Regions from separate parts of the Colwellia sp. MB02u-14 genome, predicted to be linked through region 1. Evidence: riboswitches for the same ligand, from Rfam matches in the RefSeq annotation. Region 1 holds a riboswitch; the other holds the start of a gene.
The links. A riboswitch is a leader RNA that binds a small molecule or an ion and turns the genes downstream of it on or off. The one in region 1 is predicted to bind thiamine pyrophosphate.

Region 1 (4,207 bases):
TTATTTTTGATATAACGCACAAAACGAAGGTAGTCACCTTGGTCTTGCTCATGGCTAACCATTAACGCCCCCGCTTGTTGAAAATAGGTATAAGCGTCTAATTCAGCCAAAATTTCAGGCCAAAGCTTTAACGACTCAAAGCCCATTTCAACAATATTAGGCTCGCTATGCATGGCTTCACCCAAGGGGGTTAATAAGCCTGCTGCCGCATAAGCGGCACTTTGGCGACCATCTTTGTTATCTTTATCAATCAAGGTCACATCATGCCCTTTATTAACCAAAGATAATGCGATTAAGCGACCCACTAACCCCGCGCCAATAACGACAATATTGGTGGAGGTTTGAAGAGGCGGCACTTTTTTATCAAAAAGAGTCATCGTTCACTACTTCGCCTGATGGTAAATTTCACTACCGGTGGCTTTAAACTCAGCAGACTTTTCTGCCATACCTTGTTCTATATTCTCTGGCGTGGCATCTAAGACAATGACTTCGTCAAGCAGCTGTATTTCTATTTTATTGCTGGCTTCAAGACCCGCGGCATAATCGCGTACTTCTTGAGAAATTTTCATTGAACAGAATTTTGGGCCACACATTGAGCAAAAATGAGCCACTTTGCCAGACTCTTGTGGCAAAGTTTCATCATGGTAAGCTTTAGCTCTTTCTGGGTCTAAACCAATGTTGAATTGATCATACCAGCGAAACTCAAAGCGTGCTTTGCTCATCGCGTTATCACGTATTTGTGCACCCGGATGCCCTTTTGCTAAATCACCGGCATGGGCAGCAATTTTATAGGTCATTAACCCTTCTTTTACGTCTTCTTTATTGGGTAAGCCTAAATGTTCTTTGGGCGTTACATAACAAAGCATAGCGCAGCCGTACCAACCAATATTAGCAGCGCCAATACCTGAGGTAATATGGTCATAACCGGGAGCAATATCAGTGGTTAATGGTCCTAATGTATAGAAAGGCGCTTCACCACAATGCTTAAGTTGTTCTTCCATGTTCGCTTTAATCAGATGAAGAGGGACATGACCTGGGCCTTCAATAATGGTTTGAACATCGTGCTGCCAAGCAATTTTGGTTAATTCGCCTAAGGTATGTAATTCTGCAAATTGTGCTTCATCGTTAGCATCAGCGACTGAACCCGGGCGTAAACCATCACCTAATGAAAACGAAACATCGTACTGCTTTAAAATTTCACAGATATCTTCAAAATGGGTATAGAGAAAATTTTCTTTGTGGTGTGCTAAACACCATTTCGCCATAATTGAACCACCACGCGAGACGATACCTGTCACGCGTTTAGCCGTCATGGGTACATAGCGTAATAATACACCAGCATGAATAGTAAAGTAATCAACACCTTGCTCAGCCTGTTCGATAAGGGTATCGCGGAAGATTTCCCAAGTTAAGTCTTCAGCGACACCATTTACTTTTTCTAGCGCTTGATAAATAGGCACAGTGCCAATCGGTACGGGCGAGTTACGCATGATCCATTCACGGGTTTCATGAATATTTCTACCCGTTGATAAGTCCATTACGGTGTCTGCGCCCCATTTTGTTGACCAAACCAATTTTTCTACTTCTTCTTCAATAGAAGAGGTGACCGCAGAATTACCGATATTCGCGTTAACTTTAATTAAAAAATTACGGCCAATAATCATGGGTTCACATTCTGGATGGTTGATGTTTACCGGGATAATTGCCCGGCCACGCGCGACTTCTTCGCGGACAAATTCAGGGGTGATTTGTTCAGGAATACTGGCACCAAAAGACTGACCTTTATGCTGTAACAACAATGTTTTGTCTTTTACCTCTTCTCGTTTCAAGTTTTCACGTATTGCAATATATTCCATTTCTGGCGTGATAATTCCTTGGCGAGCATAGTGCATTTGAGTAACATTTTTACCTTTTTTCGCTACACGCATTTTAGGTAAATGTTCAAAACGAATAGCGTCAACACCATCATCAGTTAAACGTTGCTGTGCATAGGTAGAACTGTTTGCGGTTAATAATTCAACATCACCACGATTATCAATCCAGCTTTCACGCAGGCGAGGAATACCTTTGTGAACATTTACCTCAACGTTTTCATCGGTATAAAATCCAGAGGTGTCATATACACAAAGTGGTTCATTCTTTTCATAAGTTGGCTGGTCTTTATTACCGGCCAATAAAGTATCAGACAAGGTGATTTCACGCATACCCACCTTGATATCGTGAATTTTACCTTTTACATAGACTTTTTTAGAATTAGGGAATGACTGATCTGAAACGTTTTTTAAAAAAGCTTCAGCTTGCTCGCGACGTTCTCTGCGAGTGATTTTGTTAGCTGGTTTGGTCATTATGCTGCCTTTTAATAAGTTACATTTTGTTATAAATGCAGTAAAAAAAAGACGAAGTGTAGAGTGAGGAAAAAATAAAACGGTTTAGGTATTAATGCTTTAACCGCTATATTTTACCTTGTTCCCTTACGCAGATATTAATCTGATCAGGTTCTACGGATCCCGCTTTCGCGATCTCAGCTTTGAATATTTCTTTTAGAAATAATCTCAGCACTCCGACAAGTAATTGTGGTGATTCTATCGTATTAGTTTCAAAATACGCAATCTTAATGTTGTATTTGGTTATAATTAATTTTTAGATAACGATGTGAGCCGCTAATAGTTCTTACCCTTTTTAGGGTTCACCATTTATATTACACAATGCTAGTATGTTGTATACAAGAGAGAGTTGGGACAATAATAATGATAAAAAAACGGATAACGACTTCACTTGCCAGCTTAGTTTGCGCTATGGTTTTTGCTGGGCATGTTAGTGCGAGTAATTGGCAACAAGAAAGTGGCAAGATAACGCATCAAGAACAATTACGTGGTTCAATAACACCAGAAAGAATCTGGTGGGATCTAACGCATTATCATCTTAATGTAAAAGTTGACCCTGAAACTAAGCTTTTTTCAGGTAAAAACACCATGACTTATATGGTGTTAGCTCAAGGTGAACGTTTACAAATAGAGCTACAAGCGCCAATGAAGCTTGAGAAAGTGCACCAAAATGGTAAGGCGCTTGAAGTAGAGCAAGATGGCTATTCTTATTTTATCACCCCAGCCAGTAAGCAAGAAATAGGCTCAGAGCAGAAGATAACTCTTTACTTCTCTGGACAGCCCGTTACTGCAAAACGTGCCCCATGGGATGGCGGTATTACTTGGGAAAAAGACAGTAATGGCCTTGATTTTATTGCTACATCGAATCAAGGTATTGGCTCTAGCATTTGGTGGCCAAATAAAGATCATCCTAGCGACGAACCTGATAATGGAGTGCTAATCAGTGTTGAAGTACCTGAACATTTAATGGATGTTTCTAACGGGCGGTTAATCAAAACAGAACATAATAAAGCAGCGAAAACAAAAATATATCATTGGCAGGTTGTTAACCCAATAAATAACTATGGCGTAAATATTAATATTGGCGATTATGTTCATTTTGGTGAAAAGCATCAAGGTGAAAAAGGTCAGCTTGATATGGACTATTATGTTTTACGTGAAAATTTAGCCAAAGCTAAAAAGCAATTTAAAGAAGCCAAGCGCACTATTGAAGCTTTTGAGCATTGGTTCGGCCCTTACCCATTTTATGAAGACAGCTATAAATTGGTAGAAGCCCCTTATTTAGGTATGGAACACCAAAGTTCAGTGACTTATGGCAATGGTTATCAAAATGGCTATCTAGGGCGTGATCGCTCCAGTGCAGGCCCTGGCTTGTTATTCGATTTTATTATTGTGCACGAATCAGGGCACGAGTGGTTTGCCAATAATATTACCAATAAAGATGTGGCGGATATGTGGATCCATGAGAGCTTTACGAGTTATTCAGAGAGCCTCTTTTTAGAATATCATTTTACTCAAACGCAAGCCTTTGAATATATTCGTGGTCAACGGCTGAACATTGGTAATCAATCACCAATTATCGGTGAATATAATGCTAATCGTGGTGGCTCTGGTGATATGTATGATAAAGGTGGCAACATGTTGCATACCATTCGCCAAGTAATCAACGATGATAAAAAATGGCGTGAAATATTACGTGGTTTAGGCAACGTTTTTTATCATCAAACAGTGACCACTCAAGATATTGAAAGCTACATCAGCACGCAATCTGGCATAGACTTTAGTCAGGTTTTTGACCAATATTTACGTGATATTCGTATTCC
Region 2 (4,207 bases), on a different contig from region 1:
CATCGACATTACGTAGACGCTTTATAAATGCCCAAATCTCAGTTTTAAACTGTTCTTCTGCTAGTGGATACAAACTAATTTCTATCGATATTTTCATATTATTTCCTAATGGTATGCCACTTTTTTACAGTGAACAAAAACTGCGTGATTCTAAACAAAAAACGTCACCCTGAACGATAATCCCGTCACTCTAAATGAGAACCTCATCATCCTAAGCAAAAAACCCGTCATCCTGAACCAGAAACCCGTCATCCTGAACTTGTTTCAGGATCTCATGACTTTAAGTCTCGAATACAGATACTGAAATAAATTCAGCATGACGGCATGTTACTTCAACATGGTGGCATATCAATTTAGGATGACCGCGTATTAGCTGAGGAGCGCTTAGCTCTAAAAGTTATAATCAAACGTTAAACCAAATACCGCGGGTTCACCAAACTGATAATAAGCTTTATTGGCATAACCATCGCGTGGGTCATTACCAAAGTAAAAACCACGCGTTTGGTATTCTTTATCAAGCATATTACGCGCCCATAATTTCACTTGCCAATTTTGTGCTAAATAACGAATTGATCCCTGTAACAATGCCACCGAATTAGATTTTTCATCATGACTGTCAGAAAAATAAAACTCGTCTTTACCATCGACAGCTAAGTTGAATTGCCATTGGTCATTAATAAAGTAGTTCAATCCAAAGTTAAATTGATGGTTTGGCGCATGTGCTTGATCGCGACCTGTTTCTCTATCACCATTTTTATAAACATAGCCACTAAATTCAGTATCAAGTAAACCTAAGCCACCATATATCTCTAGGTTGTCTGTAACATTCCAGGCGGCTTCAATTTCAATACCTTGGTTATAACCTTGCGCGGCATTGTCCCAGTAACTAATAAACTCTGAACTACCATCTTGGCGTTCTTTAAGGTGGTAACTGCTTATTTGAATATCGTCTCTGTCCATATAAAAAACAGCGGCACGTACATAAGCACTATCATCAAAAAAGTTTGCCTTATAGCCTAGCTCATAATTCCACAAATATTCAGGCTCAAAGCTACGTAGGTCTTCAGATAATGTACCGCTTGAATTAACGCTACCAGCTTTGTAACCACGGTTAGCTGAAGCATACATCATAGAACTTTCATCAACTTGGTAAGAGAGTACAACTTTACCACCGACCATATTATCGTCAGGCGAGTTATCAATCGCGTCGGAATTATTATAGTCACTGCTACGACGTTCAATGCGTAAACCGGTAGTTAGTCTAAATTTTTCATTTAACTGCGTGTCAAATTGTGTAAAAACAGCAAAAGTGTCAGCGGTATAGCTTGATGAAAAGTCACTGGCTAAATAAGTGTATTGGCGCTGCAGGTCTTCTTCTTCTTTTTTGACGTAAATACCGGCAACCCACGAAGTTGTATTCGCAAAAATATTAGCATCAGGTTGAGAAACAAAGCGAAGTTCAGCGGTACTGTTCTTTTTGTCACGTAGGTAATGATCTGTTGAAGAATAACCATCCACTTCAGCTAAACAACCCGTTGGTGTAATACAAGGATCAGGATTATAAATACCGTTGTCCCAATCATCAGCGATCCATTCATATTCACCATAAGCCCAATCTTCATCATAACCATAGGCTAAGTCCGAATTTGCATGACTAAGAGTAGACACCACATTAAACCCTTTAATGCCTGAATAGGTAAATTTTGCACTCATTGCTATAGTTTCTTGCTGATCAAAACCAGGCTGGTTTGAAAAAGATGTTCTGTTGTTGTCGAGTGAAAACGCGTCGTAACCATTGTCAAAGTCAAAGTACAGCACAGCTAAATCAATCGTTAAATGTTCACTTGCTGTAATCGCTAACTTGCCACGTAAAGATGTTTCATCACGATTATTGGTATCGTCTTTTCCTAGATAAGTATTTTCAATAAAGCCGTCACTTTTATATTGCTCCGCTGAAAAGCGGTAATTTACTTTTTCACTGGCAGGACCAGAAAGTACAAGCCCTGCGCCAACACTATTATAGTTACCTGCACTAAAGCGTATGGCTGATTCAAACTCATCGCTTGGCGCATTAGTCGACATATAAACCAAACCAGCTAACGCTGTGGCGCCAAACCGGGTGCCTTGTGGGCCACGAAACAATTCTACTTGCGCAATATCAAACGTAGAAGCAATACTGCCTATGCCTGAGAAATCAATATCGTCAACAACTAAACCGACCGAAGCATTAATAGGTTCTTGAAATTGGCTACGCTCGCCAATACCCCTAATTTGATAGTAGCGGGCGCGTTGAGAGCCACTTGAATAATTGACATTAGCAATTCCGCCAACAAGTTCTTCTAAATTTTGGGCATTACGAAGTGCGATGTCCTCTTGAGTCAAAATAGATAAAGACGAAGGCGTATTTTGAACATTGATTTCGCGATAATCACCCTTTACCATGATTTTTTCGAGTACGTCTGTGTCATCAGTTGCATAAGCAACAGGTAAGTTTAGGGAAAGTGCTAAGGCAATGGCTAAAGGAGATTTTATTAGGTTCATACAGCGCTCTTTTTGTGGCATGCAAGCAAAAGAGAGCAATACAAAAATACAACGCAAGTAAGCACTTACATTAAGTGTTTACGACAAGTATTTAAAGTATTAACCATTCCTACGCCGGCATTATCCGTTTCAGGTATTAAGGGTAAAAATTCTCAGCAATACAAAAGCCTATTAACAACAGCTTTTTATTGCACCCCTTGGTTTGTTCGGCATACTAACAATTTTCTCACCAATGTACAGGAAATTGTCATTATTCATGACCATGTATTTGCTTAATATGATGATTTTCAGTAAATTAGCATTATAGTTTTTTTTATTAAATTGCCATGACAAATCATCTAAGCCAAAATCATTTATGTTCAATAACTTTATTAGGTAATTTAGTTGCTAAACCTGACATTCGTTATCAAGCAAACCCTGTAGTTGCCGTAGCTGAACTCGTCTTGGCGACTCATAGTAAATGGTTTGACAAAGCCAGCAATCAATTTAAAGAATGGACGAGTTACCATACAGTTAAAGTGATTGGCGATATTGTTGATCGTTCGCTATGTCACTCACAAAAAGGCGATATTATTTTAGTGCAAGGCTATTTACTCAATAGTAAAAAAGCTAATCGTGAGATATTACACGCCACTTATGCACAAACATTCGCGAAAGGTTACGCACAATCAATTAACCAAGTGCATATGAGTGGGGAAATTAGCAGTGAAATTAATTTAGTACTTACCGAGAATAATAAAGAATTAGTTGCGCTCAACTTAACGGTAAATAATTTAGTGTATTCCCCTATTACTCAGCAAACCCAAAATATCTCTATCGAACGTTCAGTGCATATTTGGGGTAAGCAAGCGCATTATATTAAAGATAAAGCTGAACTCGGTGACCAGCTAGTGGTTGATGGACGATTAAGCTACCTTAACGATAGTAAAAAATCACAGTTTATTGATTCCCACCAAGTCGTTTTATTGAAACATTAACATTCTTTCACTATAATTTTTATAAATATGGGATTGTTGACGAGATATGAAAATTCTTTATTATATAAAAAAGATAGTTAAGCCTGCACTTTCAACGGTACTCGTTATTTACTGTTTATTACATGTATTAACAACCGTTGCAGAAGAATATAGCCTTGAGATTTTAGCAAAATTACCCACACTTAGTACGAAAAATAAAATAACATTAATTCCATTGCCCCTTAAAAGAAAAGAGAAAAATCAATACTTACTTGCAGATGAAAAAGGTGAGTTATCTTTACTCAGCGGTGCCAAACTACTTTCTTTATCTCGCTTACCCTTAAGCGACCAAAATAACCTGGCACAAGTAAAGTTAACCGCTTTTACCTTACATCCAAGCTTTTCGTTAGCAGATAAACCCGGTTACCAAACCTTTTTTACAGCTCATATTGAACCCAATAAAAAAAATAATAATGTTGCACGCTTAACTCTATTAGAGGATCCAGTAACATTGCCATTTGACGCGGTGGTCACCCAATGGCAATACGATAGTTCAGCCCCTGATCGTATAGATAAAGAGCAACGCAGAGAAGTCATCAGAATTGCGGTTCCTAGCAATACCCATCATATCCAGAAAATGGCGTTCAATCCTTATAATAAAGTATGGCACGAAGACTACGGCTTAATACATATTGCCCTATCAGACAGTG

Region 2: linked by a shared signal. The riboswitch ahead of H4J52_RS00585 (TonB-dependent receptor) and the one ahead of thiC (phosphomethylpyrimidine synthase ThiC) in region 1 are both predicted to bind thiamine pyrophosphate.

What each region holds. Positions count from the first base shown of each region.
Region 1 is NZ_JACGUX010000067.1:11,718-15,924, reverse strand. It holds gene thiO (glycine oxidase ThiO) at 1-377, opposite strand, end outside; gene thiC (phosphomethylpyrimidine synthase ThiC) at 384-2,345, opposite strand; TPP riboswitch at 2,451-2,573, opposite strand; gene H4J52_RS07680 (M1 family metallopeptidase) at 2,748-4,207, shown strand, end outside.
Region 2 is NZ_JACGUX010000001.1:141,818-146,024, reverse strand. It holds gene H4J52_RS00590 (hypothetical protein) at 1-97, opposite strand, end outside; gene H4J52_RS00585 (TonB-dependent receptor) at 391-2,541, opposite strand; TPP riboswitch at 2,631-2,749, opposite strand; gene H4J52_RS00580 (single-stranded DNA-binding protein) at 2,868-3,518, shown strand; gene H4J52_RS00575 (SHOCT domain-containing protein) at 3,565-4,207, shown strand, end outside.